Regions from separate parts of the Streptomyces sp. NPDC001852 genome, predicted to be linked through region 2. Evidence: riboswitches for the same ligand, from Rfam matches in the RefSeq annotation. Region 2 holds a riboswitch; each other region holds the start of a gene.

Region 1 (10,189 bases), on a different contig from region 2:
CCCCGGTAGGCGAGGGCGAGCACCGGCACCCGGCGGGCGTGCAGGGGGGCCATGAGGTTCATGGCCTGTTCCCGGGTGGCGCCGAGGCCGTGCACGGCGATCACCCAGGTCTCCCGGGCCCCGGGCACCAACCAGGCGGGCAGCTCGCCGAGTTCGCCGGGCACGTCGATGTCGGCGTGGTCGAGGCCGAGGGCGGTGCCAGGGTTGCCGATGTGCAGGATCGGGGTGAGCCACGCCGCGTCGCCGGGGGCGAAGGTGCCGTGGGTGACGCGTTCCAGGCGGCGTACGACGGTGTCGGCCTCGTGCCGGGCCGCCTCCAGGACGGGGCCGACGACCGCGTGGGAACCGTCGCCGGCGAGGCCGTAGCTGCCGGGGCGCAGCGAGGCCAGGTCGCGGGTGAGGGTGATCTGGCCGGCGCCGGTGCCGTGCACGGTGAGACGGGGTTCGGTGGGCAGCGGGCGGCCCGCGGGCGCCTTCAGCGCGGCGTCGCTGGCGATCCGGCCGGCGGCGACGGAGGCCATGCCGGCGGCCAGGACCGCGGTCACCGCGGTGGCGGTCGCTTTGACGGGGCGCACGGGTCCAGTGTCGTGGGGGTTGGGCCTACCGGCCAGTGGAGCGGCGGGCGGAGTCGAAAAGCTGCTGCCCGCCGCAGGGACCGGGGTCACAAGGAAATGGCAAGGTTCACCTCCGTTGGCCGTACCCCTTCAAGCGTTCCCCGACCTGAGCCAGTTGTGCCTCTGTCAGCAGGGAGGGGGCCAGGCCCGGTACCGAGGACGCCGTCAGCCACAGGCGGCACATCCACTCCAGTTGGGCGGTGCGGTCGTAGGCCTGGTCGAGGCCGGCGCCGTAGGTGAGCGTGCCGTGGTTCTGCAGCAGGCAGCCGGAGCGGCCGGCCAGGGCGCGGAGCATGTTCTCGGCGAGCTCGTCGGTGCCGTACGTGGCATAGGGGGCGACGCGCACGGGGCCGCCGAGGGCGGCGGCCATGTAGTGGACCAGCGGCAGCTCGGGCACGAGCGTGGAGACCGCGGTCGCGTGCACGGCGTGGGTGTGGACGACCGCGCGGGCGTCGGTGCTGCGGTAGACGGCGAGGTGCATGGCCAGCTCGCTGGTCGGCACCAGCGTGCCGAGCACCTGGCGTCCGGCGAGGTCGACGCCGGTGATGTCGTCCGGGGTGAGCCGGTCGTACGGCACACCGGACGGGGTGACGAGCACCAGGTCGCCGACGCGCGCCGAGACGTTCCCCGAGGTGCCGACCACCAGCCCGTCGGCTACCGTCCGCCGCGCCGTCGCGACCAGTTCCGCCCAGGTCCGTTCCTGTTCCGCGTCCCGCCGCTGTTCAGCCATGCCGCGATCCTGCCAGCCGCACCCCCGAACGGGTGGTTGTCGGCAGGAATCGCCGCACATGAGGCGCTGATTCGGTGATCGCCGGGCCTTCAATGGGCTGCCTGGCCCGCCGGACGACCTCTCGTCCGCCGACCCGGGGAGACACATGGCCCAGGTACGCACCCCTCTCCGTCGCCGCGCCGGTGTTCTCGTGGCGGCCACGGCGGCGCTCGCCCTCGCGGGCACCGCGCCCGCGGTGGCCGGACCTCTGGCACTGGTTGCGGGCAAGCCCCGGGGACACGACGTCTCCTCGCACCAGAAGCGCGTCGACTGGGCGGCCACCCGGTCCAGGGGCGCGCGGTTCGTATACGTCAAGGCGACCGAGTCCACGGACTACCGCAACCCCTACTTCTCCCAGCAGTACGACGGTGCACGCAAGGCGGGCCTGTACCGGGGCGCGTACCACTTCGCACTGCCGGACAGGTCCTCCGGCGCCCGGCAGGCCGCCTACTTCGTGCGGCACGGCGGGGACTGGCGGGCGGACGGCCGGACGCTGCCGCCAGCGCTCGACATCGAGTACAACCCGTACAGCAAGAGGCACAAGTGCTACGGGCTGGGCAGGAAGCGGATGGTCCGCTGGATCCGGTCCTTCAGCAACGAGGTCGAGCGGGAGACCGGCCGCCGCCCGGTGATCTACACGACGACCCAGTGGTGGCGGCTGTGCACCGGCAACAGCCGTGCGTTCTCGAAGAGCCACGCCCTGTGGATCGCCCGGCACGGCACCTCGCAGCCGGGGAAGCTGCCGGGCGGGTGGCGGTACTGGACGTTCTGGCAGTTCGGCAGCAGGGGCCGGCTGCCGGGTGACCAGGATCTCTTCAACGGCTCCGGGAGCCGGCTGCGGACCTTCGCGCGCGGTTGACAGCCAAGGGACGCCTGGGACGCCGGGGCCGAGCGGAACCGCAATCCCCCTCTACAGACACCCTGGCGCCCGACTCAGTTCATCTTCCGTTCACCCAGGTTGCCTACGGTCGTCCAGCCAATGACCTCGAACGATTGCCTGGGTAAATGGAAAGCTTCTCGCTGATCCTCGCGATAGTGGTGGTAACCGCTCTCGCGTTCGATTTCACGAACGGTTTCCACGACACCGCCAACGCGATGGCCACCACCATCTCCACAGGCGCCCTGAAGCCCAAGATCGCGGTGGTCATGTCCGCCGCCCTGAATCTGGTGGGCGCCTTCCTCTCCGTGGAGGTCGCCAACACGATCTCCAAGGGTCTCGTCGACGAGACCGGCATCCGTCCCGAGGTCATCTTCGCCGCCCTGGTCGGCGCGATCCTCTGGAACCTGCTGACCTGGCTGGTGGGCCTCCCCTCCAGCTCCTCGCACGCCCTGATGGGCGGCCTGATCGGCGCCACCGTCGCCTCCGCCGGCTTCGGCGCCGTGCACGGTGACGTCCTGGTCACCAAGGTGCTGCTCCCGGCGGTCGCCGCGCCGATCGTGGCGGGCCTCGCGTCGATGCTGGCCACCCGGTTCTCCTACGGCATCGGCGGCAAGGCCGAGGGCGAGGCCACCCGCAAGGGCTACCGCGCCGGCCAGATCGCCTCCGCCGGCCTGGTCTCCCTCGCCCACGGCACCAACGACGCGCAGAAGACGATGGGCATCATCACCCTCGCGCTGATCGCGGGCGGCGCCATCGCCCCGGGCTCCAACCCTCCCACCTGGGTCATCCTCTGCGCCGGCCTGGCCATCGCGCTCGGCACCTACATCGGCGGCTGGCGGATCATCCGCACCATGGGCAAGGGCCTGACCGACCTGGAGCCGCGCCAGGGCTTCGCCGCCCAGACCAGCGCCGCGACCGCCATCCTGGCCTCCTCCCACCTGGGCTTCTCCCTCTCCACCACGCATGTCGTCTCCGGCTCCGTGATGGGCGCAGGCCTCGGCCGCAAGGGCGGGGTGGTCCGCTGGTCCACCGCGACCCGCATGGCGATCGCCTGGGTGCTCACCCTTCCGGCCGCCGCGCTGGTCGGCGCGGGCGCCGAGTCCGTCACCGGCCTCGGTGACTGGGGCACCGCGGTGGTCGCCGTCCTCCTGGTCGCCGCGAGCGCCGGGATCTGGAAGATCTCCCGCCGCGAGGTCGTCGACCACACCAACGTGGTGGCCGAGACCGAGGAGCCGGCCGGTGTGGTGACCGCCGCCATCGCCGCGGTGACGCCGCCCCCGGCGGGCACGATCACCGAGGACCTGACGGCCACGATCCTCTCCCCGGCCGCCGCCGAGCCCGCGCCCGCCCCCGAGGCCGCCCCGCCGGCCGCCACCGTCTGACCCGGCCACACCGGTAACCAAGGAAGCAACCCATGAAGATCGACTGGTCGGCCCTCGGCTCCGTCCTCGGCGTCAGCCTCGTGTTCACGGTGGGCCTGGTGGCCCTGTTCACCCTCGGCATCAACGGTCTGGCGCGGCGCGAGAAGGCCGCGGCCCAGGGCGGCTCCGCCACCCTCGCCGTCACCGGCGCCTACGTCTGCTTCGCGGCCTGCGCGGCGGCGGTGGCGTACGGCATCTTCCTCATCGTCTCCAAGTCCTGACCGAGCACCACGAACCAGGCAGCCCGAAGGCTCCCCTCCGTCCGTGACGGAGGGGAGCCTTCTCCTTATGCCCACAGGTCACGGGCGCCCCACGATGTGGGGATCGGCACACTCTCCCCTCGCAGGTCAACGGCAAGTTGACGGCCGTTCGGGGCACGTGGTGGACTGCCCAGGCCATGTACGGCGGCAGGAGAGGAAGCCGGTGCGAATCCGGCGCGGTCCCGCCACTGTCACCGGGGAAAGAACCCCCGGGAGCCAGGAACTCTCACCGCCGAATCTCGTCGAACCAGGGCGCGGACACCCTGAGTGAGGACATCGATCGCCATGCCCGGCTGCCGAAGGACAAGGACCACCACCAGGCCCGCTCCTGTACCCACGGCCGGCTGAGCCGATGGGTGCCGACCGCAGTTACGCGTACGGCGCCGCCGCCGGCCTTCTCGGTGATCTGCTCCTCGGCGATCCGCGCCGCGGGCATCCGGTCGCCGTGTTCGGACGTGCGGCCGCTGCCGTGGACCGCGCGTTGTGGCACGACCACCGCGGCTGGGGCGCCGTGCACACCGCCGTGTGCGCCGGTGGCGCCGTCGCGCTCGGCACGCTGGCCGCACGCGCCGTACGCCCCTCCCCCGCCGCCTCCGTCGCGCTGACCGCCGCCGCCACCTGGGCCGTCGTGGGCGGTACTTCGCTCGCCCGCGAGGCCCGCACGATCGGGCGCGCCCTGGAGTCCGGGGACGTGGAGGCGGCGCGGGCGCGGCTGCCCCATCTGTGCGGCCGGGACCCGCGGGTGCTGGACGCCGACGGGATCGCCCGGGCCGTGGTCGAGTCGGTCGCCGAGAACACCTCCGACGCCGTGGTGGGCGCCCTGGTGTGGGGGGCCGTGGCCGGGGTGCCGGGGCTGCTCGGCTTCCGGGCCGTCAACACCCTGGACGCGATGGTCGGTCACAAGTCCCCCCGCTACCGCCGCTACGGCTGGGCCTCCGCCCGGCTCGACGACCTGGCCGGCTGGCCGGGTGCCCGGCTGACCGCCGTACTCGCCGCCACTGCCGGACCCGACCCGCGCGGTGCCCTGCGCGCCTGGCGGGCCGATGCCCGCAGGCACCCGAGCCCCAACGCCGGGCCCGTGGAGGCCTCGTTCGCCGGCGCGCTCGGCGTCCGCCTGGGCGGCACGCTCTCCTACGGCGGCCGCGTCGAGCACCGGCCCGTGCTCAACGGGGGCACCGGCCGGGCCGTCCGGGTCACCGACATCGACCGGGCCGTACGGCTCTCGCGTCGCGTCGGTCTGCTCGCGCTCGGCGGCACGGTCGCCGCGCGCCTCGTCGCCAGGGGTCTCGTCAAAGGTCTGAAGGGACGTGGGAAGTGAACGGGGGACTCCTCGTCGCCGGAACCACCTCCGACGCCGGCAAGAGCGTCGTGACGGCCGGGATCTGCCGGTGGCTGGTGCGCCAGGGTGTGAAGGTGGCGCCGTTCAAGGCGCAGAACATGTCGCTCAACTCCTTCGTGACCCGCGCGGGCGCGGAGATCGGCCGGGCCCAGGCCATGCAGGCCCAGGCCTGCCGGATCGAGCCGACCGCGCTGATGAACCCGGTGCTGCTCAAGCCGGGCGGCGAACAGAGCAGCCAGGTGGTGCTGCTGGGCAGGCCGGTGGGCGAACTGAGCGCGCGCGGGTACCACGGCGGACGGCAGCAGAAGCTGCTCGGCACGGTGCTGGACTGCCTGGCAGAGTTGCGGGGCACGTATGACGCGGTGATCTGTGAGGGCGCGGGCAGCCCGGCCGAGATCAATCTGCGCCGGACCGACATCGTGAACATGGGCATCGCGCGGGGTGCGCGGCTGCCCGTGCTGGTGGTGGGGGACATCGACCGCGGGGGCGTCTTCGCCTCCTTCTTCGGCACCGTGGCCCTGCTCTCGCCGGAGGACCAGGAGCTGGTCGCCGGGTTCCTGGTGAACAAGTTCCGCGGTGACGTCTCCCTGCTGGAGCCGGGGTTGGACATGCTCCGGGACCTCACCGGGCGGCGGACGTACGGCGTGCTGCCGTTCCGGCACGGGCTCGGCATCGACGAGGAGGACGGACTGCGGGTGTCCCTGCGCGGCACGGTCCGCGAGTCCGCCGTGACCCCGCCCGTCGGCGAGGACGTGCTGCGGGTCGCCGTGTGCGCGATCCCGCTGATGTCCAACTTCACGGACGTGGACGCGCTGGCCGCCGAACCGGGCGTCGTGGTGCGGTTCGTGGACCGTCCGGAGGAACTGGCGGACGCCGACCTTGCGGTGATCCCGGGCACGCGCGGGACCGTACGGGCCCTGGAGTGGCTGCGGGAGCGGGGGCTCGCGGACGCGCTCGTGCGGCGGGCCGCGGAAGGACGCCCGGTCCTCGGCATCTGCGGCGGCTTCCAGATCCTCGGCGAGCACATCGAGGACGAGGTCGAGTCGCGGGCCGGCGCGGTCGACGGCCTCGGCGTGCTGCCCGTACGGGTGCGGTTCGCCCGGGAGAAGACCCTGACCCGGCCGGCCGGCGAGGCCCTCGGCGAGCGGGTCGAAGGGTACGAGATCCACCACGGTGTCGCCGAAGTCACCGGCGGGGAAGCCTTCTTGGACGGCTGCCGGGTCGGCCAGGCCTGGGGCACGCACTGGCACGGCTCGCTGGAGTCGGACGGCTTCCGACGGGCCTTCCTGCGCGAGGTGGCCGCCGCCGCGGGCCGCCGCTTCGTGCCCGCGCCCGACACCTCCTTCGCCGCGCTGCGCGAGGAGCAGCTCGACCGGCTCGGCGACCTGATCGAACAGCACGCGGACACGGACGCGCTGTGGCGGCTCATCGAGTCGGGCGCGCCGCAAGGACTGCCTTTCATCCCACCGGGAGCGCCTGCATGAGCACAGTGTTGTTGTTGTCGACCGCCGACACGGATCTGCTGGCGGCCCGGGCCTCCGGTGCGGAGTACCGCATCGGCAACCCGACGCGGGTGGACGTCGGGCAGGAGCTGCCGGGCCTGATCGAGGGCGCGGACCTCGCCGTCGTACGGCTGCTGGGAGGCAAGCGCGCCTGGGAGGAGGGGCTGGCCGTGCTGCGGGCGTCCGGCGTCCCGACCGTGCTGCTGGGCGGCGAGACCGTCCCCGACGCCGAGCTGATGGCCGAGTCGTCGGTACCGGCCGGTGTGGTGGCGGAGGCACTGAAGTACCTGGTCGAGGGCGGGCCGGCGAACCTGCTGGAGCTGTCCCGGTTCCTGTCGGACACCGTGCTGCTGACCGGCGAGGGCTTCGAGGAGCCGCGGAAGATGCCGGAGTACGGCGTCCACGGCGATCGTGCCCTCGTCGACGGACGCCCGACCGTGGGCGTGCTCTTCTACCGGGCGCACGAGCTCAGCGGCAACACCGCCTTCGTGGACACCCTGTGCGACGCCATCGAGGCGAAGGGCGCCAACGCGCTTCCCGTGTACTGCGGTTCGCTGCGCGGTGCGGACGCCGGCCTCTACGAGCTGCTGGCCAAGGCCGACGCGCTGGTCGCGACCGTGCTGGCGGCCGGCGGCACCCACGCCTCGCAGGCCTCGGCCGGCGGCGACGAGGAGTCCTGGGACATCGGCGCGCTGGCCGATCTCGACATCCCGGTTCTTCAGGGGCTCTGTCTGACCTCGTCGAAGAAGGCCTGGGAGGAGTCCGACGCCGCGCTCTCCCCCATGGACGCGGCGATGCAGGTCGCGATCCCGGAGTTCGACGGCCGGCTGATCACCGTGCCGTTCTCCTTCAAGGAGCAGGGCCCGGACGAGGTCCCGGTGTACGCCGCCGACCCCGAGCGGGCCGCGCGGGTGGCCGGAATCGCCCTGCGGCACGCGCGGTTGAAGCACAAGCCGAACGCCGAGAAGAGGGTCGCGCTGGTCTTCACCGCGTACCCGACCAAGCACTCCCGGGTCGGCAACGCGGTCGGCCTGGACACGCCCGCGTCGGCGGTGCGCGTCCTGGACGCGCTCAGGGAGGCCGGCTACGGCGTCACCGAATACCCCTCCGGCGGCGACGAGTTGATCCACCGGCTGATCGAGGCCGGCGGCCATGACGTGGAGTGGCTGACCGAGGAGCAGCTGGCGGCGGCGCCCGCGCGGGTGCCGCTGGCCGACTACCGGGCCTGGTTCGAGAAGCTGGACCCGGACCTCAAGGGAGCCATGGTGGAGGCGTGGGGCGAGCCGCCGGGCTCGCTGTACGTCGACGGCGACGACATCGTGCTGGCGTCCCTCCCGTTCGGGAACGTCGTCGTCATGATCCAGCCGCCGCGCGGCTTCGGCGAGAACCCGATCGCGATCTACCACGACCCCGACATGCCGCCGTCGCACCACTACATGGCGGCGTACAGGTGGCTGGAGAACAGTTTCGGCGCGGACGCGATCGTGCACATGGGCAAGCACGGCACGATGGAGTGGCTGCCCGGCAAGGGGCTGGGGCTGTCGCGCGGGTGCGCGCCGGACGCCGTGCTCGGCGACCTGCCGCTGGTCTACCCGTTCATCGTCAACGACCCCGGCGAGGGCACCCAGGCCAAGCGGCGCGGGCACGCCACGGTGGTCGACCACCTGGTGCCGCCGATGGCGCGTGCGGACACCTACGGCGACCTGGCCAAGCTGGAACAGCTGCTGGACGAGTACGCGCTCGTCTCCGACCTGGACCCGGCGAAGGCCCCGGCCGTCCGCGCCCAGATCTGGACGCTGGTCAAGGCGGCCGAGCTGCACCACGACCTGCATGTGGACGAGCAGCCGGACGACGAGGCGTTCGACGAGTTCGTCATGCACATCGACGGCTATCTGTGCGAGATCAAGGACGTGCAGATCCGCGACGGCCTGCACATCCTCGGCGGCGGCCCGGTGGGCGAGCCGCGCGTGAACCTGGTGCTGGCGGTGCTGCGGGCGTCCCAGGTGTGGGGCGGGCAGGCGAACGCGCTGCCGGGGCTCAGGGCTTGTCTCGCCGCTCATTTCGGGCTGGCGGAGAAGGAGCTGCTCGCCGAGCCGGGCGCTCCGGTGAAGGTGCCGGTGGAGCTGACGGACCTGGTGGAGGGTCCGGCCCGTACGGCGTCCGACGCGATCGACCTGCTGGAGCAGCTGTGCCGGCGGATCGCGGAGGGCATGGAGGAGCGGGTCTGGGAGCGCGCGGCCGTGCCGGCGGTCCTGGGTGACGCCCTCGGCATCGAACTCCCGGATGCCGTGGCCGTGTTGGAGTTCGCCTGCGACGAGGTCGTGCCGCGGCTCGCCCGCACCACCGACGAGATCGGGCACATCCTGCGGGCCCTGGACGGCGGTTACGTCCCGGCGGGTCCGTCGGGATCGCCGACCCGCGGCCTGGTGAACGTGCTGCCGACCGGCCGGAACTTCTACTCGGTCGACCCCAAGGCGATCCCGTCGAGGCTGAGCTGGGAGGTCGGCCAGTCGCTGGCCGACTCCCTGGTGCAGCGGTATCTGCAGGACACGGGCGAGTACCCGAGGTCCGTCGGCCTGACCGTCTGGGGCACGTCCGCGATGCGCACCCAGGGTGACGACATCGCCGAGATCCTGGCGCTGCTGGGCTGCCGCCCGGTCTGGGACGACGCCTCGCGCCGGGTGACGGGCTTCGAGATCGTGCCCCTGGCGGAGCTGGGCCGGCCGCGCGTCGACGTCACGGTCCGCATCTCCGGCTTCTTCCGGGACGCGTTCCCGCACGTCGTCGGCCTGATCGACGACGCCGTACGGGCAGTGGCCGAGCTGGACGAGCCCGCCGGGAGCAACTTCGTGAAGGCGCACGCGGACGAGGACACCGCCGAGCACGGTGACCGGCGGCGCGCGACGGCCCGGATCTTCGGCTCGAAGCCCGGAGCGTACGGCGCCGGTCTGCTGCCGCTGATCGACGCCCGGAACTGGCGCAGCGACGCGGATCTGGCCGAGGTGTACGCCGTCTGGGGCGGTTACGCCTACGGCCGCGGGCTGGACGGGCGGGCGGCGCGCGGGGACATGGAGACCGCGTTCAAGCGGATCGCGGTCGCCGCGAAGAACGTCGACACCCGTGAGCACGACCTGGTCGACGCCGACGACTACTTCCAGTACCACGGCGGCATGGTGGCGATGGTGCGGCACCTGACCGGCGCCAACCCCGAGGCGTACGTGGGCGACAGCGCCGTACCGGACCAGGTGAGGACGCGCACGCTCGGCGAGGAGACCCACCGGGTCTTCCGGGCCCGGGTGGTCAACCCGCGCTGGATGGCGGCCATGCGCCGGCACGGTTACAAGGGCGCCTTCGAGATGGCGGCCACCGTGGACTACCTGTTCGGGTACGACGCCACCGCCGGC
Region 2 (10,189 bases):
CTCGCGGAGGACCGTCTCGACTCGTGCACCGAGCGGGCTGAGGCGTTCGGGCAGGTAGCGCAAGAACGGGATCGCTGTGCCGTCGACCCCCAGCAGAGTCGCCCATTCGGCGAACTCCGGCTGCCCGGCCGGAGCGCCCATCATGATCCCGGCGAGGCGCTGGTCGCGGCGGACGGAGTTGACGATCGACACTGCCGGCTCCGGGTGGCCGACCAGAAGAAGGAGGGCTGTGGCGCCCTGGTCGACGACTTCGTCGCACAGGGCCGTCGGGGCGAGCGCGCGCGTGTCGAGTTCGATGACGGTGCCGCCACGTGGAGCGAGGTAGTCCCGCAGGATGCGGGCGCCGGATGCCCAGTAGACACTCGGTTCGGCTGCTACGGCGATGCGACTGTGCCCCGCGCCGTGGAGGAAGTCTGCGTAGATCTGCCATCCGCGGGACTGCGCCGGGGCCAGGCGCGCCACCCACTCGGTCGGCTGTTCGGTGAGCGCGTCGAGAACCGCTGACGAGCAGAGGAACGGCAGGCCGAGGGCGTCGGCCCTGGCGGCAGCGGCGCGAGCGACGACACTGTGATACTCCCCCACCAAGGCGGCCACGCCCAGGCGAGCCAATTCGTCCACGGCCGCCGCGGCCCTCCGTGGATCAGCCGCGGTGTCTCGAACCACCAGCTCGATCGGCCTTCCGACGATCCCACCGGCGTCATTGACTTCGCGGACCGCCAGCTCGAGTCCAGCGAGCAAGTGCCGGCCTGCCTCGACCCAGCCAGGCCGAGTCAGCGGAACGAGAGCTCCGATCCGGACGGATGATCCGTCAGTCCGCTCCGCCCCAGATGGCGATGGTGGCGTGCTCATGCGCTGGTGTCTCCCGTGCGGCGATTCGGTTGCGGTTTGCCCGGATCGCAGAGTGGCAAGGCCCGGTAGCACGCCTTCGTCTCATCTCGCCGTGGCGGGCGCACCTGGGTGACCATGCCGGACATTGCATCCACCGCCGGTGCCGACAGGCAACCGATTATTTGTTCGCTGAGCTGCCGGCTTTCCCGAAGGCGCCGCATGACGGCTGCTCTTCGTCCCTCACCCGCGAACCTGCCCGAACGTCATAGAGGCCCCGGGGATCGCCATGCCCAGAGCAACGCGCCCCGGGCGAACTCCCAGCGGATTCGCAGGCGGTGGAACCAGGGCCGTTTACCGCGTCATCCGAGGGCACACGGTCTCGTGCCTTCGGGATCGCCGAGCAGGCGAGGCGTCGTTCCGATGCCGAGCCGCACAGCCTCAGGCCGCGGCCGCCCCGGCTGGCCGGTCTCTGGTTGTGCACGGTCCCGACCGCCACGGATCGTCTCGACGACAGCGAGCAGTGTCTGCGCGAGGGGCAGGAGAAGGCGGAGGCCCTGGGTCTCGGGTGGTCGCTCCCGTACTGGCATGCGCAGCGGGCCTGCGCCCTGCTCGAGCGCGGCGCGCTGGACGACGCGGTCGTCGAGGCGGAGGCCTGTCCGGCGGTGGCGGAGGAGCTGGAGGTCGTGCGGGCGGTGCCGCTGGCACGCTCGGTGCTCACGGACGTCGCCGTACGGCAGGGGGATCTGCCCCGTGCCCGGGCCCACCTGCAGGCGGCCCGTTCGAAGGTCCCCTTCGAGCACCCGCCCCACCTCCGCGACGGTCTTGTGGTACTTCGCCCAGGCCATCTGCGTGCAACTGTGCAGCCCCTCGGTGCGAAGCAGCAGCATGACGGTCTGCAGATACATGCCGACGTCGGACCACTGAGGCCGGCCCATGCCTCGGTCGATGTAGCAGAACAGGGCGGCGGGCGCGCCGAAACAGACCCAGTTGGCGGAAGCGGCCCTCTGGCGCGCCTCTATGTCCTCGCGGGGAATGCCGAGTGCGCCGTAGTGCTGCTCGCCGAAGGCGAACCGGCGTTCGCGGTAAGGGGACTTGAGTGCGGGCGGGTACATCTCGGGCTCGGGTTCGTCCCAGGGGTCGTTCGCGCCCACACGCTCACCGACGCGCTTCTTGAGTTCCGTCAGCGGCCGGCCAGTCAGTACGTAGACGTGCCACGGCTGGAGGTTCGATCCGGACGGTGCCCAGGCCGCGGCGGACAGCACGCGTTCATGTACCGCTTTCGGCACGTGCCGGTCGGTGAATCCGCGCACGGCCCGCCGGCTGGTGACCGTCGCACAGACGTCCAAGATCGCCCGTCTCCCTCGTCCGCTGGGCGTCTCGCCCCGCCGGCAGCCGCACCGGGATGCTCCCTGGCAGGTGACCGTGCGGTGGACGTCGCGCCCGGAAGGTCCTGGCTGGGGCCTCGGTCAGGAGAGCCAGTCCGTGTAGTGGGTGGGTGCGATCCGGGCGCCCTTCGGGGCGGTGATGGCGTCGCCGTGGACTGCGGCGAACATGCCGGCGCTGTCATCGGTGACGACTGAGCGGGCATCGCCCTTGGCGGTCAGGGTGAGGCGCCCGAGTTCGTCGAGGGCGTAGACGTCGGGACCTGCGATGTTCAGGACGCCGTTCAGGGGACTGCCTGCGGCGACCTCGGCGACGGCGCCGGCGACGTCCGCGGCGGCGATCGGCTGGATCGGTGTGCGCGGCAGGCGGACGGTGTCGCCCTCGGTGGTCATGGCCAGGGTTGCGTCCATGAACTCCATGAACTGCGTGGCCCGGACGATGGAATAGGGGATCGACCCGGCCTTGAGGACGTCTTCCTGCAGCACCTTCGCCCGGTAGTAGTCCAGCTCGGGCACCCTGTCCACGCCCACGATCGAGAGGATGACGAAGTGTCCGACGCCTGCCTTCTCGCTCGCGGCGACAAGGTTGTCCATCGAAGCCTGGAAGAAGGCGAGCGAGGCGTCGTCGAACGTCGGGGAATTCGTCAGGTTGACGACCACGTCGGCGCCCGAGACGGCCGCCTCCAGACCCTCTCCGGTGATGATGTTCACGCCGGTGGACAGGGAGTGCGGCACGGCTTGGTGGCCGGCCGCCCTCAGGTTCTCCACGACTCGTGACCCGATCAGTCCGGTTCCGCCGATCACCGCGATTTTCATGTGAGTTTCCTTTCTCCGATGCCTCGCGTCCGATATATACCTTATGTACATGATGGGGCTGCCCGGTCCCGCCGGTTTCATCGGGCTCGGGCGGGCCTGACGCGGTGCGCGGCGTGCACGATCGCCGTCGTGGAAGCGATCCGGTCCAGTCCGAAGATCGCCAGCACGCAGACGCCCACCCAGACGGACAGGATCGTGAACCCGCTCGCCACTCCGTCGTCGTGCAAGCAGGCCAGCCGGTTGAGCGCCCGAACACCGACACCCGCGGGCATCACCGAGGCAAGAGGTTCCAGCCAGCCGGGCAGGAACGAGGGCGGAAGCACACCGCCGCTGGTCGCGTTCCCGATCACCAGCATGAAGATCGATGCCAACGGCGCACCCGGGGCTCCGAAGACACGGATGGACAGCACGGTTCCGGCCCCCACCGCCGCCATGAGCGTCACGAGGCCGGCGACAGCGACGAACCGCCCCGGTATCGCCTCGTAGATCGAGTCCGCGATCAGGGCCGTGGCGAACCCCCGGCCGGCGAGAAGACGGTCAGACTCAGCAGGCGCTGCGAGAAGGCCAGCCGGGGAGCCACCTGGTACGTCACCTGGCCGAACAGATATCCGGCCAGGATCAGGCCGAACGAGGCGTAGAAGATCGACAGGCCGCGCGTGTCGTCCCTGGTCAAGGGCAGGACGTCCGCGACCCGGACCTTCGATCCGGCCCCTGCGTCACCTGCCCGAGCGGCGCGACCAGCGCCTTCACCGCCAGGCCGTTCGCGCCGGCGTACAGCAGTCGTTGGTCATGGGCCGTATCCACGTACGCCGCGTACACCTTCCGGTGCTCGAGCGCCACCTCGGCCGAGTGCTCGTCCTGGTACCGCTCCACCTGGAACGCGCCCGGCGCGACGCGCTGCAGCTTGACGTCGAACAAGGCCGCGCACCGGTCCGATGGCACGACCGCCACCGGAAGCCGATGGGGCTGGGGCGTGTGGAACGCCGCGAGGAAGACGCTCACGAACGTCAACCCGACCGTGAGCACCACGATCACCGGGTTCAGCACGGCCTTCGCGCCCGTGAAGCCAGGGCCGGCCGGCGCTGCGTCGGTCCCCACGCGGTGAGACCTCAGGTACGGGAAGTTGGGGCCGGGACGCCCCGTCCCACGACGGCTCGTCCACCGCTGGTTCGGCGTGGTCCGAGCCGTCGAGCTCACCCCGGTCGAACTGCCGTGCGGGCTACTGGTGTCCAGGGATCCCCCGGGGCGGTCGAACAGCGCCACCGCGAGTCACATCCGGTGCCTTGGTGTCTCAAGTGTCTACAAACCTCGAACATGAATGGCAAATGCCAAATCCGACATCCTCTCGATCGCCCCGGTAGGATCCGGACCTGCGGACGCGGAACTGCTCGTCCGTCAGTTCCTAAGGGAGAAGGCCGCCCGCTCCCGCCTCTTGGGACCCGCAGTGCTTCAGCAGGGCTGAAATCGAGGCGTCGACGAGGCGGTAGCGCACGATGCGGCCGTCCTTCTCGCCCTCCACGACGCCCGCCGCCCGCAGCAGACGCAGTGCCTGGGACACGGCGGTGTCCCGCATCCCGGTGGCGACGGCCAGGTCGGAGACGGCGATGGGGCTTGCCTCGTGGAGGGCCAGCAGCAGGGACAGGCGCCCGGGGTCGGAGAGCAGAGAGAAGCGGTCGGCCCAGGCGCGTACCCGCTCGGGCTCGCCGACGGCGGTGATGGCGTCGCAGACCCGATGGCCGTCGATGGTCCGCTGCCCGGCACGTTCCGCGGGGACGAGATGCATGCCCCCATCATCGCAGCCGTTGACGCCGAGCAACATACCTGATCAGTTGTGCAGCCTTGCAGCTTCAACCTCCGGCCTTCTAGGGTGGGCAGGCCGTGGTGTTCGGGAAGACCGGTGACAGTCCCTCAGGGACTCAGTCCGGAGCGGCCCTCGCCACTGTGATCGGGGAGCTCCCGCCCCATGCATTGCCACTGGCCTCGCGGCCGGGAAGGCAGGGGCGGGCGCAGTGACCCGTCAGCCAGGAGACCGGCCACGGCACCACGAAGCTGATCCACGAGGTGCTGGAGCGTGACCGTATGACCGTGCCCCAAGGCGTGCCCGAAACCGCCGCCGCCCCTTCCTTCCGCTGGCGGCGTGAGGACACCGTCCGAACCGCCGGCCTCCTGACCGTGATCGTCGCTCTGCACGTGGTCGCCTTCGGAATCCTGTTCCTGCTCGTGGTGCCGCGCCACTACGAGGTCGGCACCAAGGCGTTCGGGGTCGGGCTGGGCATCACGGCCTACACCCTCGGCATGCGGCACGCCTTCGACGCGGACCACATCGCCGCGATCGACAACACCACCCGCAAGCTGATGGCCGACGGCAAGCGGCCGGTGTCGGTGGGCTTCTGGTTCGCGCTCGGGCACTCCAGCGTGGTGGTCGTCATGGCCGCACTGGTCGCCGGAGGCGCCAAGCTCGCGGGCACCCTGATGAACGACGGCTCACGGACCCACCAGGTCCTCGGCACCGTGGGCACCACGGTCTCCGGCGGCTTCCTCTACCTGATCGCCGCCTTGAACCTCGTGGCGCTGTTCGGCATCGTCCGCGTCTTCAGGGCCATGCGGGAAGGGCAGTACGACGAGGCGGAGTTGGAAGCCCACCTCGACTCCCGCGGCTTCATGAACCGCATCCTGGGCCGGCTCACCAAGTCCGTCCGCCGCCCCGGTCAGATGTTCCCGCTCGGCTTCCTCTTCGGCATCGGCTTCGACACCTCCACCGAGGTGCTGCTCCTCGCCCTGGCCGGCAACGGCGCCGCCGCGGGCCTCCCCTGGTACGCGGTCCTGTGCCTGCCCCTCCTCTTCGCCGCCGGTATGAGCCTGTTCGACACCCTCGACGGCACCTTCATGAACTTCGCCTACCAGTGGGCGTTCTCCAACCCGGTACGCAAGGTGTTCTACAACCTCACCATCACCGGCCTTTCCATCGCGGTGGCCTTCTTCGTCGGAACGATCGAGCTGGTCGGGGTGCTGCACGACAAGCTGGGCCTGAGTGATGGCGTCTCCGGCTGGATCGCGGGCCTGAACCTGGACAACGTCGGCTACGTCATCGCCGGCCTCTTCGTGGTCGTCTGGGCCGCGGCCATCGGCTACTGGCGCGTGGCGAAGGTGGAGGAGCGCTGGCGCGCCCGCGCGGCGGACACGGCCTGACGCCACCGCGGCCGTCGCCGCCACGGTCACTCTGCCCCGGCAGGCAGGGCCGGGGCAGAGTGACCGTGGCGAGTGGCCTTGGCCCGGGGCATGAGGGTCCAGGTGGCGTCGGCGCGGCGGAGGGCGGCCGAGTGCCAGGGAGTGGTCCAGGCATCCGGCGCGCCGAGGAGGCGGATGCCGAACTTCGGGGCGCCGACGGGCTGCGGATGGATGGAGAGGCATACGGCGCGTCACGCAGGCCGCGCAGGTCATCCCGCCGACGCTGAGATCGGTCGTCACCGGTGCGATCACCGGTTCCGAGCCCATCAGCGGCCCGCCCCGTGCATGTCCCCCATGCCACCGCTGCCGTCGGGATCGGCGTCGCCCTGGCTCGTGCCGGTGCCGTGCATGCCGGGCGCGACGGGTCCGACCGCGTCTCCAGATCACGTCGTACGGAGTCACTCGGATCGATCCGCGCCGCTTCAGGAGTCGGGGCCGGAGGGACCCGAGTTCCGGACGGGACGTGTGGCGCCCACCACACCCGCTCAGAAAGTGAGCACCGGCTTGATCGTCTTGCCCTCACTCATGTCCCGCACCGCCCGGTCGATGTCCGGGAACGGATACGTACTGATCAGGCGCTCCAGCGGCAGCCGCCCCTCCTTGACCAGTTGGACGAGGGCGGGGACGAAGGTCTGGGTCTCGCTGTCACCCAGGGTGAGACCGGTGATCCGCTTGCCGGGCAGCAACCCGTTGACGTCCAGGGCGACTTCGGTGCCGAAGGGTGGGGCGCCGACGACGACCAGGGTGCCGCGGGCGGCGAGCGCGTCGGCGCCCTGGCGCAGCACGGCGACGTTGCCGGTGGTCTCCACGACACCGTCGGCTCCCTGCCCGTCGGTCAGCGCGGCGAGCGTGTCGCCGAGGTCGGCCTCGGCGGAGTTGACGGTGTGCGTGGCGCCCAACTCCTCGGCCAGAGCGAGCCGTTCGGCGAACCGGTCCACGGCGATGATCCGGGCAGCCGGGGTGAGGGCGGCGGCCATCACCGCGGACAGGCCGACGGCTCCGGCGCCGAGGACGACGAGCGTGCTGCCGGCCCGGGGACCGAGGACGTTCCACACGGCACCGGCCCCGGTCTGCACACCGCAGCCGAGCGGTGCGACCAGGTCGAGCCGCACATCGGGGTCGACCTTCACCAGGCTCCGCCGGTCCACCAACGCGCGTTCGGCGAAGGAGGACTGGCCGAAGAAGTGCCCGCCGAGCGGGCTGCCGTCGCGGCTGATGGTGCTGGTGCCATCGGAGCGTCGTCCGCCGATGAGGTTCCGTGGCAGCCAGGTGGCGCAGTACGCCGGGTGGCCGTCACGGCAGTTGCGGCAGCTGCCGCAGGAGGTGAAGGACAGCACGACGTGGTCGCCGGGTTCGACGCCGGTCACGTCCGGGCCTACGGCCTCCACGACACCGGCTCCTTCGTGGCCGAGCACGCCTGGCAGCGGGAAGGGCAGGCCGCCGCTCGCCACGCCGAGGTCGGTGTGGCACAGGCCGGTGGCGACCATGCGGACGAGGGCCTCCCCCGGTCCCGGGGCGTCGAGTTCGACGTCGCAGAGCGTGAAGGGCGCTCCCCCGGATTCGACCACGGCGGCGCGCGTGATGGTGGTCATGCGGTGAACTCCTTCGGGCAGGCGCTCAGTCGAGCGAGACGACGACGGATTTGACCCGGGTGTAGGCGGCGAGGGCCTCGGGGCCGTACTCGCGGCCGAAGCCCGAGTCCTTGACGCCGCCGAAGGGGACCGCCGGGTCGAGCATGGCCCAGTCGTTGATCCAGACGATGCCCGCCTGCAGCCGCTCGGCGACACGGTGGGCGCGGGTGAGGCCGGTGGTCTGGACGCCTGCGGCGAGGCCGTACGGCGTGGAGTTGGCGAGGGCCACCGCCTCGGCCTCGGAGTCGAAGGGCTGGACCGTGAGGACGGGGCCGAAGATCTCCTCCCGGACGACGCGGGAGTCGTTGGCCAGGCCGGTGATCACGGTGGGCTTGTAGTAGTAGCCGCCGCCCAGGTCGAGCCGTTCGCCGCCGACGACCACCCTGGCGCCCTCCTTGCGGGCCAGTTCGACGTACTCCTCGACCTTCTCCAGGTGCTTGTGGCCCGCCATCGGTCCGACGACGGTGCCCGGATCGCGTGGATCGCCCACGGGCACCTGCGCGACAGCCCCGGCGAGAATGCCGACCAGGGTGTCGTGGACCGGGCGGGCGACCAGCAGTCGAGGTCCGGCCATGCAGAACTGGCCGGTGTTGAAGACGAACGCCTTGATGATCGTGCCGACCGATTTCTCCAGGTCGGCGTCCTCGAAGACGATGTGCGCCGCGTTGCCGCCCAGTTCCATCATGACGGGCTTGAGCCCTTCACCCGCCACGCTCGCCACGTGCCGGCCGACCGCCGTGGATCCGGTGAAGGCGACCTTGTCGATGCCGGGGTTGCGCAGCAGAGCCTCGCCCGCCACCGGACCCGTGCCGGTGACGACGTTGACCACGCCGTCGGGGACGCCCGCCTCCTTCAGCAGGCGGGCCATGCGGAGGGCGCTGAGAGGAGTCTCCTCGGCGGGCTTGTGGACGACGGTGTTGCCGGCCGCGAGGGCCGGTGCGAGCTTCGAACCGGAGAGGATCAGGGGGAAGTTGAAGGGCGTGATGGCGGCGACGACGCCGAGCGGCTCGCGCCTGGTGCAGGCGAAGGCGTTGAGGGGGGTGTCGCGGGTGGCGCCGTCCTGGCTCTGCGCCAGGCAGGCGTAGTACTCGTAGTCGTTGGCCGCGTTCGTCACGTCTACCGCGGTGCACAGGGAGATCGGCTTGCCGACGTCGAGGCTCTCCAGGGCCGCGATCTCCTCGGCGTTCGCCCGGATCAGCTCCGCGACCCGGTGCAGTACGCGCCCGCGCTCGCGCCCGCTCATCCGCGGCCACGGCCCGCAGTCGAAGGCCTCCCTGGCCGCGCGTACGGCGGCGTCGACGTCATCGGCGTCGGCCTCCGCGACGGTCGTGATCACCCGGCCGGTGGACGGGTCGATGACGTCCATGCGGGCGCCGTCCGCGGCTTCGCGCCACTGACCGCCGATGAACAACTGTCCCGGACCAGTGTCGAAGGTGGTGGCCATGACCGACTCCCCAGCATCGTTCGCCAAACGTTCAACCAACAGGTTTCCTGTTGGTTCTGCAGTCTGGATAACGACAGGATTCCTGTCAATGGTCTAGGGTGCACGCATGGTCGGTACACGGACACGCCCGTCGTTGCTCTACATGGTCAAGCAGGTGGAACTCGTCGTGCGCTCGCACCTGGACGAGCTGGTCAAGCCGGCGGGGATCACGGCCCTGCAGTACACGGCCCTCACCGTGCTGGAGCGTCATGACGGGCTGTCCGCGGCCCAGCTCGCCCGGGACTCGTTCGTCACGGCACAGTCCATGGCCGATCTCGTACGGTCCCTGGAGGCGCGGGGGCTCGTACGGCGGGAGCGCAACCCTCGCAACCGCCGCGAACTGCTGATCCTGCTGACCGACGACGGGCGCGAACTGCTCGACCGGTTCGCGGGTCCGGTACGGGATCTGGAGGAGCGGATGATCCGCGACCTCACGCCGCACCAGGCCGACCAGTTCCGTCAGGCGCTGTCCAAGGCGTGGCACGCGCTGTCGTAGATCAGGATGGTGCCGCCTCGCTCGGGACGGCTCGTCAGTGGCGTGTCGGACGACTTGACGAGCGGCGCGTCACGTGAGGGCTCGCGGAACCCGACGCCGTGGAACAGCCCGCGCGCCTTGGGATACCCCCGCGCACCCAGGCAGGCGACCGTCGCACGAGTGGCCCCGGCCGCCCGCGCCCGATGCATCCCGTGCAAGAGCATCGCCCTGCCCAGCCCCGGCTGTTCCTCGGCGGTGAGGTCCCGCTCGTCGGGCTGGGTCCAGTACCCGGTGTCGCCGAGCGAGGCGGGGTCGGTCTCATAACCGTGCGCCGCCCATCGCCGCA
Region 3 (10,189 bases), on a different contig from region 2:
ATCGAGTCCGCCTTTCCTCGGCAACTGCACCCGTATTGGCCGCGACTACAGGCGAGGACGCGGCTGTGGCTGCTCGAAAAGCGGCTCATGCCGGCGGACAAGGTGCAGGAATATGCCGACGGACTGTGCTACACCGACCTCATGGCGGGGTACTACCTCGGCGCCCCCGACGAGGTCCTACAGGCCATCGCCGACTACAGCGCGTGGTTCTTCGTCTGGGACGACCGGCACGACCGCTGTGTCGTGCACGGCCGGGCGGGGGACTGGCGGCGGCTGAGGTACCGCCTGCACGCGGCCCTCGACGCACCCCGGCACCATCTGCACCACCCGGACCCGCTGGTCGCCGGGTTCGCGGACAGCGTGCTGCGGCTCTACGACTTCCTGCCGCGCACCTGGAACCAGCGGTTCGCCCGGCACTTCCACGCGGTCGTCGAGGCCTACGACCGCGAGTTCCGCAACCGCACCACGGGATACATACCCGGCGTCGAGGAATACCTCGCCCTGCGCCGGCACACCTTCGCCCACTGGATATGGACGGACCTGCTGGAGCCGAGCGCCGGGCGTGAACTCCCGGATTCCGTGCGGAAGAACCAGGCCTATCGCCGGGCCGCCCTGCTCAGCCAGGAATTCGCCGCCTGGTACAACGACCTCTGCTCGCTGCCGAAGGAAATAGCGGGCGACGAGGTCCACAATCTCGGAATCAGTCTCATCACCCATGAGGGACTGACTCTCGAGGAATCGGTGGACGAAGTCAGGCGGCGCGTCGAGAACTGCATCAGCGAATTCGTCGAGGCCGAGCAGGAGGCCTTGCGGTTCGCCGACGGCCTTGCCGACGGCACGGTCCACGGAAAGGAGCTGAGCGCCGCGGTGCGCGCCTGTGTCGGCAATATGCGGAACTGGTTCAGCTCCGTCTACTGGTTCCACCACGAGTCCGGCCGGTACATGGTCGACACCTGGGACGACCGGTCCACGCCCCCGTACGTCACCAACGAAGCGGCAGGTGAGAAATGACCGTCGAGTCTGTGAAGCCCGTGACCCCCGGGGCCGGCGAGGCGACCGAACTGCGTGAGCCGCCCCTGGCCGGGGGCGCCGTCCCGGGCCTCGGGCACGGCCTGAAGCTGGTCCGCGACCCGCTCGCCTTCATGTCCCGGCTCCGTGAGCACGGCGACGTCGTACGCCTCAGGCTCGGCCCCAAGACGGTGTACGCCGTCACCACCCCGGAGCTCACCGGCGCGCTCGCGCTCAACCCCGACTTCAAGATCGACGGACCCCTGTGGGAGTCCCTCGAAGGGCTGCTCGGCAAGGAGGGCGTGGCCACCGCCAACGGCCCCCGGCACCGGCGTCAACGGCGCACCATCCAGCCCGCGTTCCGGCTGGACGCGATCCCGAACTACGGGCCGGTCATGGAGGAGGAGGCGCACGCGCTGACCGAGCGCTGGCGGCCCGGCGAGACCGTCGACTGCACCTCGGAGTCCTTCCGGGTGGCCGTCCGCATCGCCGCCCGCTGCCTGCTGCGCGGCGAGTACATGGACGAGCGCGCCGAGCGGCTCAGCGTCGACCTCGCCACCGTCTTCCGCGGCATGTACCGGCGGATGGTCGTCCCGCTCGGTCCGCTGTACCGGCTGCCGTTCCCGGCCAACCGCGAATTCAACCGGGCGCTGGCCGATTTGCATCTGCTGGTGGACGAGATCGTCGCCGAGCGGAGGGCATCTGGTCAAAAGCCGGACGATTTGCTGACCGCATTGCTGGAGGCAAAGGACGACAATGGCGACCCCATCGGGGAACAGGAGATCCACGATCAGGTCGTCGCGATACTGACCCCCGGCAGCGAAACAGTGGCGTCCACGATCATGTGGCTGCTCCAGGTCCTCGCGGAACATCCGGAACACGCCGAGAAGGTACGGACCGAGGTCGAATCCGTGACCGGTGGCCGACCCGTCGGATTCCCACACGTCCGCGCACTCACGCACACCAACAATGTCGTCGTCGAGGCCATGCGGCTCAGGCCGGCCGTATGGATTCTGACGCGGCGCGCGGTGACCGACACCGCGCTCGGTGACTATCGCATTCCGGCCGGGGCGGACATCGTCTACAGCCCGTACGCGATCCAGCGCGACGCCCGCTCCTACGACCGCCACCTCGACTTCGACCCGGACCGGTGGCTGCCGGAGCGGGCCAAGGAGGTGCCGAAGTACGCCATGAGCCCCTTCAGTGTCGGCAACCGCAAGTGCCCCAGCGACCACTTCTCCATGACCCAGCTGAGCCTGATCACGGCGGCGATCTCGGCGAAGTACCGCTTCGAGCAGGTCGCGGGGTCGAACGACACCACCCGTGTGGGCATCACGCTCCGCCCCCACAACCTGCTGCTGCGGCCGATGCCCTGGTAGCCCACCTGGTACCGGCGCGCGCTCAGGAGGCTCTGCGGCCCCCGGAACGCGCGCCGGCAGGTGCTGGACGTCAGGTGCTCAGAAGTCCTCGTCCAGGTCGACGGTGCCTTCGACCGCGACCTGGTACGCCGACGGGCGGCGCTCGAAGAAGTTCGTCAGTTCCTGGACGCCCTGCAGCTCCATGAAGGAGAAGGGGTTCTCCGAGCCGTACACCGGCGCGAAACCGAGGCGGACGAGGCGCTGGTCGGCGACGCACTCCAGGTACTGCCGCATGGACTCGGTGTTCATGCCCGGCAGGCCGTCACCGCACAGGTCACGCGCGAACTGCAGCTCGGCCTCGACGGCCTCCTTCAGCATGTCGGTGACCTGCTGCCCCAGCTCGTCGTCGAACAGCTCCGGCTCCTCCTTGCGGACGGTGTCGACCACGTCGAAGGCGAAGGACATGTGCATCGTCTCGTCGCGGAACACCCAGTTGGTGCCGGTGGCGAGGCCGTGCAGCAGGCCCCGGCTGCGGAACCAGTAGACGTAGGCGAAGGCGCCGTAGAAGAACAGGCCCTCGATGCAGGCGGCGAAGCAGATCAGGTTGAGCAGGAAGCGCCGGCGGTCGGCCTTCGTCTCCAGCCGCTCCAGCTTCTCCACCTCGTTGATCCACCTGAAGCAGAACTGCGCCTTCTCGCGGATGGAGGGGATGTTCTCCACCGCCGCGAACGCCGCCGCGCGGTCCTCCGGGTCGGGGAGGTAGGTGTCCAGCAGCGTCAGATAGAACTGGACGTGCACGGCCTCCTCGAAGAGCTGACGGCTCAGGTAGAGCCGCGCCTCGGGGGAGTTGATGTGCTTGTACAGCGTCAGCACCAGGTTGTTGGCGACGATCGAGTCACCGGTCGCGAAGAAGGCGACCAGACGGCCGATGAGGTGCTGCTCCTCGGGCGTCAGCTTCGCGAGGTCGGCGACGTCCGAGTGGAGGTCGACCTCCTCCACGGTCCAGGTGTTCTTGATCGCGTCCCGGTAGCGCTCGTAGAAGTCCGGGTAGCGCATGGGACGCAGGGTCAGCTCGAAGCCCGGGTCGAGAAGGTTGGCATTACGGGACATCACTGGCAGGCCTCGCAGGACTCGGGGTTTTCCAGGGAGCAGGCGACCGCGTCGGGGTCGGCGACCTGCTGGACGGGGATGGTGGCGGGGGTCTGCGCCCGGGCCGCGCGGGCGATGCGGGTCGCCGGGCGGGAGCGCAGGTAGTACGTCGTCTTGAGCCCGGACTTCCAGGCGTACGCGTACATCGAGGAGAGCTTGCCGATGGTCGGGGTCTCCATGAACAGGTTCAGGGACTGCGCCTGGTCCAGGAACGGGGTGCGGGCGGCGGCCATGTCGATCAGGCCGCGCTGCGGGATCTCCCACGCCGTGCGGTACAGCGCGCGCACGTCCTCGGGGATCCACGCGAAGCCCTGCACCGAGCCGTTGGAGTCGCGCAGCGCCTCACGGGTACGGGCGTCCCACACCCCGAGGTCCTTCAGGTCCTGCACCAGGTAGGAGTTGACCTGGAGGAACTCACCGGACAGCGTCTCGCGCTTGAACAGGTTCGACACCTGCGGCTCGATGCACTCGTACACGCCCGCGATGGAGGCGATGGTGGCGGTCGGCGCGATGGCCAGCAGCAGGGAGTTGCGCAGGCCGACCTCGGCGATACGGCTCCGCAGCGCCGCCCAGCGCTCCGGCCAGGTCGGCTCGACGCCGTAGTGGTCGGGATGCAGCACGCCCCGGGCCGTACGGGTCTTCTCCCAGGCCGGCAGCGGGCCGCTGCGCTCGGCGAGGTCGGCGGAGGCCTCGTACGCGGCGAGCATGATCCGCTCGGCGATCCGGGTGGACAGGGCCTTGGCCTGAGGCGAGTCGAAGGGCAGGCGCAGCTTGAAGAAGACGTCCTGCAGACCCATCGCGCCGAGGCCCACGGGGCGCCACTTGGCGTTCGACCGTCCCGCCTGCTCGGTCGGATAGAAGTTGATGTCGACCACGCGGTCGAGGAAGGTGACGGCGGTGCGGACGGTCTCGTCCAGCCGTGCCCAGTCGATGTCCCCGGTCGCCAGGTCGACAAAGGCGCCGAGGTTGACGGATCCCAGGTTGCAGACCGCGGTCTCCCCGTCGTCCGTGACCTCCAGGATCTCCGTGCAGAGGTTGGAGGAGTGGACGACGTGCCCCGGCAGGGCCGTCTGGTTGGCGGTGCGGTTGGCCGCGTCCTTGAAGGTCATCCAGCCGTTGCCGGTCTGCGCGAGGGTGCGCATCATCCGGCCGTACAGCTCCCGGGCCGGCATGGTCTTCTTCGCCAGGCCCGCCGCCTCGGCCTTGCGGTAGGCGGCGTCGAACTCCTCGCCCCACAGGTCGACCAGCTCCGGCACGTCCGCCGGGGAGAACAGCGACCACTGCTCGTCGGCGTTGACCCGGCGCATGAACTCGTCCGGGACCCAGTGCGCGAGGTTCAGGTTGTGCGTACGGCGGGCGTCCTCGCCGGTGTTGTCCCGCAGCTCCAGGAACTCCTCGATGTCGGAGTGCCAGGTCTCCAGGTAGACGGCCGCGGCGCCCTTGCGCCGGCCGCCCTGGTTCACCGCGGCCACCGAGGCGTCCAGGGTCTTCAGGAACGGCACGATGCCGTTGGAGTGCCCGTTGGTGCCGCGGATCAGCGAACCGCGGCTGCGGATCCGGGAGTACGACAGACCGATGCCGCCGGCGTGCTTGGAGAGCCGGGCCACCTGGTGGTAGCGGTCGTAGATGGAGTCCAGCTCGTCCAGCGGGGAGTCGAGGAGGTAGCAGGACGACATCTGCGGGTGCCGCGTGCCGGAGTTGAAGAGCGTGGGGGAGGACGGGAGGTAGTCGAGCCGGCTCATGAGCCCGTAGAGCGCGGCCACTTCGTCCACGGAACGGGGCGTGTCGTCCTCGGCCAGGCCGCTCGCTACCCGCAGCATGAAGTGCTGGGGCGTCTCGATGACCTTGCGGGTGATCGGGTGCCGGAGGAGGTAGCGGCTGTGCAGGGTGCGCAGGCCGAAGTAGCCGAAGCGGTCGTCGGCCCGGCGGTCGACCAGTGCGTCGAGCCGCTCGGCGTGCAGCCGTACGAACTCGGCGGTGCGGTCGGCGATGAGCCCCTCGCGGTGCCCCACGGCCACGGACCCGGTGAAGGACGTCACGCCCTGCGAGGCGGCCTCGGCGCGGATGGAGAGGGTCAGCAGCCGGGCGGCCAGCCGGGAGTAGGCGGGGTCCTCGGAGATGAGCCCGGCCGCGGCCTCCGTGGCCAGCTCGCGCAACTCCGCCTCGTCGGCCTTCGCCGACCGGCCGCGCAGCGCGGCGGCGGCGACCCGGCCGGGGTCGGCGTCGGGGAGGTCGGCGGTCAGCTCGGTCAGGGTCCGCAGCAGCGCGGTACCGGGACCGTCGGTCTCCAGGCCGGTGGCTGAAACGCCGTCGGCTGAAGCCGGGTCTGCTGGCGCGATGGTCACGTGGGGCTCTCCCTCGCTCGGCACGGGGGCCCTGCGGAGACAGGGGGCAGCCACGAACGCACACGGCGTCGCGTCCACCGGCCCATTCCACGAGGCCCGGACGTCGGAAGTCACCCGGACCGGACGGCCGGGCGCACGCTGCCGGCAGGTCCTCGGACTGACTCCTGTGCACGGCGTTTCCGGGAACAGACATGCACAAGTACACCGTTGCGGGACAGTTCCGGATTCGCACCGGATTCCCCTGCGGCGACAGCGAGGATGAGCATACATCTAGTGCCGGGCTGTCGTGTCACCCCCAGATGTTGTGTCGTGGCGGTGTCACAGCGTCAACTCGTAGGTGAGGAGAGTGATGTCGTCGAGTTCCGGCAGCGGGGTCCAGTCGCGTTCGGGGACGCGGACGAATCCCAGGCGCTCGTAGATGCGGTGGGCGGCGTGCATGGTGCGCTGGGTGGACAGGACGAGGGCCGTGCAGCCCCCCGTGGCCCGTGCGCGGTCGATGCAGGCCCGGACGAGGGCCTCGCCGGCACCCTGCCCCCGGCCCGCGTGCGCGACCGCCAGCATGCGGATCTCGGCCTCTCCGGGCCGGGCGACGTCGGCCATGGGGCCCGGGGACGGCACGAAGGTGACTCCGCCGAGGAGGGTGCCGTCGCGGACGGCCACGAGTACCTGTGCCGCGGCCGCCCGCTTGGCGACGTCTCTCAGTTCGCCCAGGTACCAGTCACTCTCCCCGAAGTCGAGGAGTCCGTCGTCCAGGTACGCCCGGGCGGTGATCTCGCCGAGGGCGTCGTACTCTTCGGGGGTTGCCTGCCGGATCACGATGTCCATGGCACCGAGTCTGCCGGAGCGGTACGACGACGGGCCGCCGGATTTCCTCCGGCGGCCCGTCGTACGGCGGTCGCTCAGTGACCGGCGCCCGCCGTCGCCGGCGGCAGTTCCACCTGGACGCCGGGGTCACCCGCGTCCGCCGTGTAGTCCTCCGGGCTGGTCTCGTCGACGCCCTCGGGGGCCTTCACGGCCCTGAGGACGAGGGTGAGGGCCACGGTGACCACGACGTTGAGGACGAACGCGGTGAGGCCGATGTAGCCGATCTCGCCGATGCCGGGGATCTCCTTGGCCGAGCCGCCGAAGTGCTTCTGGGTCGGGGAGGCGACACCGTACGCGGCGACCGTGCCGTACGCCATGCCCACCGCCCAGCCCGCGAGCAGGGCCCAGCGGTGGAACCAACGGGTGAACAGGCCGCCGACCAGGGCCGGGAAGGTCTGCAGGATCCAGATGCCGCCCAGCAGCTGGAAGTTGATCGCGACCGTCTTGTCCATGGTGAGGACGAAGACCAGCGCGCCGACCTTCACCAGCAGCGACACGATCTTGGAGACCTGGGCCTCCTGCTTCGGCGTCGCGTCCGGCTTGATGAAGTCCTTGTAGATGTTGCGGGTGAAGAGGTTCGCCGCCGCGATCGACATGATCGCCGCCGGGACCAACGCGCCGATGCCGATCGCCGCGAAGGCCACGCCCGCGAACCAGTCGGGGAACATGTTCTCGAACAGCTGCGGGATGGCCAGCTGGCCGTTGGTGACCTTGACCCCGGCCGCGATCGCCATGAAGCCCAGCAGGGCCAGCAGGCCGAGCATCAGGGAGTACAGCGGCAGGATCGTGGTGTTGCGGCGGATCACCTCACGGCTCTTGGAGGACAGGGTCGCGGTGATCGAGTGCGGGTACATGAAGAGCGCGAGGGCGGAACCCAGGGCCAGGGTGGCGTACGTCCACTGGCCGGCCGCCGGCGGCACGAGCGCCCCGCGGGGCTTGCCCGTGGCCGGGTTGACGTGGCTGAACGCATGGGCCGCCTTGGCGAAGACGTCTTCGAAGCCGCCCAGCTTGATCGGGATGTAGATGATCGCCACCGCGATGACGATGTAGATCAGCGCGTCCTTGACGAAGGCGATCAGGGCGGGGGCCCGCAGGCCGGAGGAGTAGGTGTACGCCGCCAGCACGCCGAAGGCGATCAGCAGGGGCAGGTCCCGCACGAACCAGTTGGTGCTGCTGTCCCCGCCGACGCCCATCACGTCCAGCACCGCCTGGATGCCGACGAGCTGGAGCGCGATGTACGGCATCGTCGCCAGGATGCCGGTCAGCGCCACCGCCAGCGACAGCCCCTTGGAGCCGAAGCGGCCCCGGACGAAGTCCGAGGTGGTGACGTACCCGTGGCGGTGCGAGACCGACCACAGGCGCGGCAGGAAGGTGAAGATCAGCGGGTAGACCAGGATCGTGTACGGCACCGCGAAGAAGCCGGCCGCGCCCGCCGCGTAGATCGCCGCCGGTACGGCGACGAAGGTGTACGCCGTGTACAGGTCGCCGCCGAGCAGGAACCAGGTGATCCAGGTGCCGAACGACCGTCCGCCCAGGCCCCATTCGTCCAGCGAGTGCTCGTCCTCGGCCCTGCGCCAGCGCGCGGCGAGGAAGCCCATGACCGTGACGGCCAGGAAGAAGAAGATGAAGACGCCGAGCGCGACGCCGTTGACGCCGTTCTTCACTGCGCCTCACCGCCCTTCCGGGAAGCGCGGGAGCGCTGGTCGCGCTTCCAGAGCTGGTGGGCCGTCATGGTGAGCGCCGTCGAGATCAGCACCCAGAGCATCTGGTACCAGTAGAAGAACGGGATCCCGATGAAGGCGGGGTCCGTCTCGGCGTAGGAGCCGACCCAGAGCATCGCCACGAAGGGCGCGACCAGACACAGGGCGATGATCACCCGTACCGGTGTGACGACCGGGGGTCTCACTTCAGGTGTTTCGGACATGCCACGGCTCTCCGTCCCCTCGCTGATCACCTGTGTAATGCGCAGGCAATCTAGGTGACGGTGTCATGGAAGTGGAAGACCTCGTCCGCATATCGGTATATCGATTCAGCGAACGTCCACAGGTCCCACCCGCCTTGCTCCGCAGGCCGCTTGGGCCTTTACTCCACCGGCCGCTTCAGCCTCGCCACGAACTTGTAGCGGTCGCCGCGGTACACCGACCGCACCCACTCCACCGGCTTGCCCTCGTGGTCCAGGGAGTGGCGGGAGAGCATCAGCATCGGCAGGCCCACGTCGGTGCCGAGCAGGCCCGCCTCGCGCGGGGTGGCCAGCGAGGTCTCGATGGTCTCCTCGGCCTCGGCGAGGTGGACGTCGTAGACCTCGGCGAGCGCGGTGTAGAGGGACGTGTACTTCACCAGGGAGCGGCGCAGGGCCGGGAAGCGCTTGGCGCTCAGGTGAGTGGTCTCGATGGCCATCGGCTCGCCGTTGGCCATGCGCAGCCGCTCGATGCGCAGCACCCGTCCGCCGGCGGCGATGTCGAGCAGCTCGGCGAGCCGGTCGTCGGCGGTGATGTAGCCGACGTCCAGCAGCTGCGAGGTCGGCTCCAGGCCCTGGGCGCGCATGTCCTCGGTGTAGGAGGTGAGCTGGAGCGCCTGGGAGACCTTGGGCTTGGCGACGAAGGTGCCCTTGCCCTGGATGCGCTCCAGGCGCCCCTCGACCACCAGTTCCTGCAGGGCCTGGCGGACGGTGGTGCGGGAGGTGTCGAACTCGGCCGCCAGCGTGCGCTCGGGCGGGACCGGCGTGCCCGGCGCCTGGGTCTCCGTCATGTCGAGCAGGTGCTTCTTCAGGCGGTAGTACTTGGGCACGCGCGCCGTACGGACGGTCGTCCCGGCCTCGTTCTCCGCACTGCTGACGTCGGTGGTCATGCTCTGCCTTCCCGGCTCCGGATGCCGAAAGCGACCGACTGACATCGGCCACGGTTCACATCGTGGCACGGGTTCTTCTGTGAGGACTCCACCCGCACGCTCCGTGATCTCCTCTATATACAGCGGTGACCGGGGTTGGTCTAGTCCATCGGGCGGGCGAGCGGAGTCAGATGCCCTGCCAGTCCGGCTTGCCCGCGTACGTGTGCCGGAAGTAGTCGGCCAGCTTCAGCTTGGACGCCGCCGCCTCGTCGACGACCACCGTGGCGTGCGGGTGCAGCTGGAGCGCGGAGGCCGGGCAGACGGCCGCGACCGGGCCCTCGACGGTCGCGGCGACCGCGTCCGCCTTGCCCTCGCCGGTCGCCAGCAGCACCAGGTGGCGGGCCTCCAGGATGGTGCCGATGCCCTGGGTGACGACGTGGTGCGGCACCTGCTCGATGTCGCCCTCGAAGAAGCGGGCGTTGTCGACGCGGGTCTGCTCGGTCAGCGTCTTGATCCGGGTGCGCGAGGCCAGCGAGGAGCAGGGCTCGTTGAACCCGATGTGCCCGTCGGTGCCGATGCCCAGCAGCTGCAGGTCCACCCCGCCGGCCTCGGCGAGCGCCCGGTCGTACGCCGCGCAGG

Evidence for each region. Region 2 has a riboswitch for cobalamin ahead of ACFYZB_RS26655 (HoxN/HupN/NixA family nickel/cobalt transporter). Riboswitches for the same ligand answer to the same signal wherever they lie in the genome.
Region 1: it holds a riboswitch for cobalamin, as region 2 does, so the genes downstream of both, ACFYZB_RS04955 (cobalamin biosynthesis protein) here and ACFYZB_RS26655 (HoxN/HupN/NixA family nickel/cobalt transporter) in region 2, are expected to answer to the same signal.
Region 3: it holds a riboswitch for cobalamin, as region 2 does, so the genes downstream of both, ACFYZB_RS14775 (ribonucleoside-diphosphate reductase subunit alpha) here and ACFYZB_RS26655 (HoxN/HupN/NixA family nickel/cobalt transporter) in region 2, are expected to answer to the same signal.

What each region holds. Positions count from the first base shown of each region.
Region 1 is NZ_JBIATN010000002.1:472,492-482,680, reverse strand. It holds gene ACFYZB_RS04980 (alpha/beta hydrolase) at 1-575, opposite strand, end outside; gene ACFYZB_RS04975 (class II aldolase/adducin family protein) at 682-1,344, opposite strand; gene ACFYZB_RS04970 (lysozyme) at 1,490-2,242, shown strand; gene ACFYZB_RS04965 (anion permease) at 2,389-3,645, shown strand; gene ACFYZB_RS04960 (hypothetical protein) at 3,678-3,905, shown strand; cobalamin riboswitch at 4,049-4,191, shown strand; gene ACFYZB_RS04955 (cobalamin biosynthesis protein) at 4,297-5,262, shown strand; gene ACFYZB_RS04950 (cobyric acid synthase) at 5,259-6,767, shown strand; gene cobN (cobaltochelatase subunit CobN) at 6,764-10,189, shown strand, end outside.
Region 2 is NZ_JBIATN010000015.1:268,138-278,326, reverse strand. It holds gene ACFYZB_RS26690 (ABC transporter substrate-binding protein) at 1-849, opposite strand, end outside; partial or broken gene ACFYZB_RS26685 (nitroreductase) at 1,635-2,174, opposite strand; gene ACFYZB_RS26680 (SDR family oxidoreductase) at 2,295-3,026, opposite strand; gene ACFYZB_RS26675 (hypothetical protein) at 3,104-3,397, opposite strand; gene ACFYZB_RS26670 (hypothetical protein) at 3,526-3,699, opposite strand; gene ACFYZB_RS26665 (hypothetical protein) at 3,696-4,073, opposite strand; gene ACFYZB_RS26660 (ArsR/SmtB family transcription factor) at 4,429-4,809, opposite strand; cobalamin riboswitch at 4,889-5,079, shown strand; gene ACFYZB_RS26655 (HoxN/HupN/NixA family nickel/cobalt transporter) at 5,106-6,215, shown strand; gene ACFYZB_RS26650 (hypothetical protein) at 6,242-6,391, opposite strand; gene ACFYZB_RS26645 (NAD(P)-dependent alcohol dehydrogenase) at 6,740-7,846, opposite strand; gene ACFYZB_RS26640 (aldehyde dehydrogenase family protein) at 7,872-9,329, opposite strand; gene ACFYZB_RS26635 (MarR family transcriptional regulator) at 9,436-9,864, shown strand; gene ACFYZB_RS26630 (hypothetical protein) at 9,828-10,189, opposite strand, start outside.
Region 3 is NZ_JBIATN010000007.1:185,643-195,831, reverse strand. It holds gene cyc1 (epi-isozizaene synthase) at 1-1,011, shown strand, start outside; gene ACFYZB_RS14785 (cytochrome P450) at 1,008-2,387, shown strand; gene ACFYZB_RS14780 (ribonucleotide-diphosphate reductase subunit beta) at 2,466-3,476, opposite strand; gene ACFYZB_RS14775 (ribonucleoside-diphosphate reductase subunit alpha) at 3,476-5,860, opposite strand; cobalamin riboswitch at 5,986-6,156, opposite strand; gene ACFYZB_RS14770 (GNAT family N-acetyltransferase) at 6,179-6,685, opposite strand; gene mctP (monocarboxylate uptake permease MctP) at 6,760-8,388, opposite strand; gene ACFYZB_RS14760 (DUF3311 domain-containing protein) at 8,385-8,648, opposite strand; gene ACFYZB_RS14755 (GntR family transcriptional regulator) at 8,807-9,571, opposite strand; gene nagB (glucosamine-6-phosphate deaminase) at 9,738-10,189, opposite strand, start outside.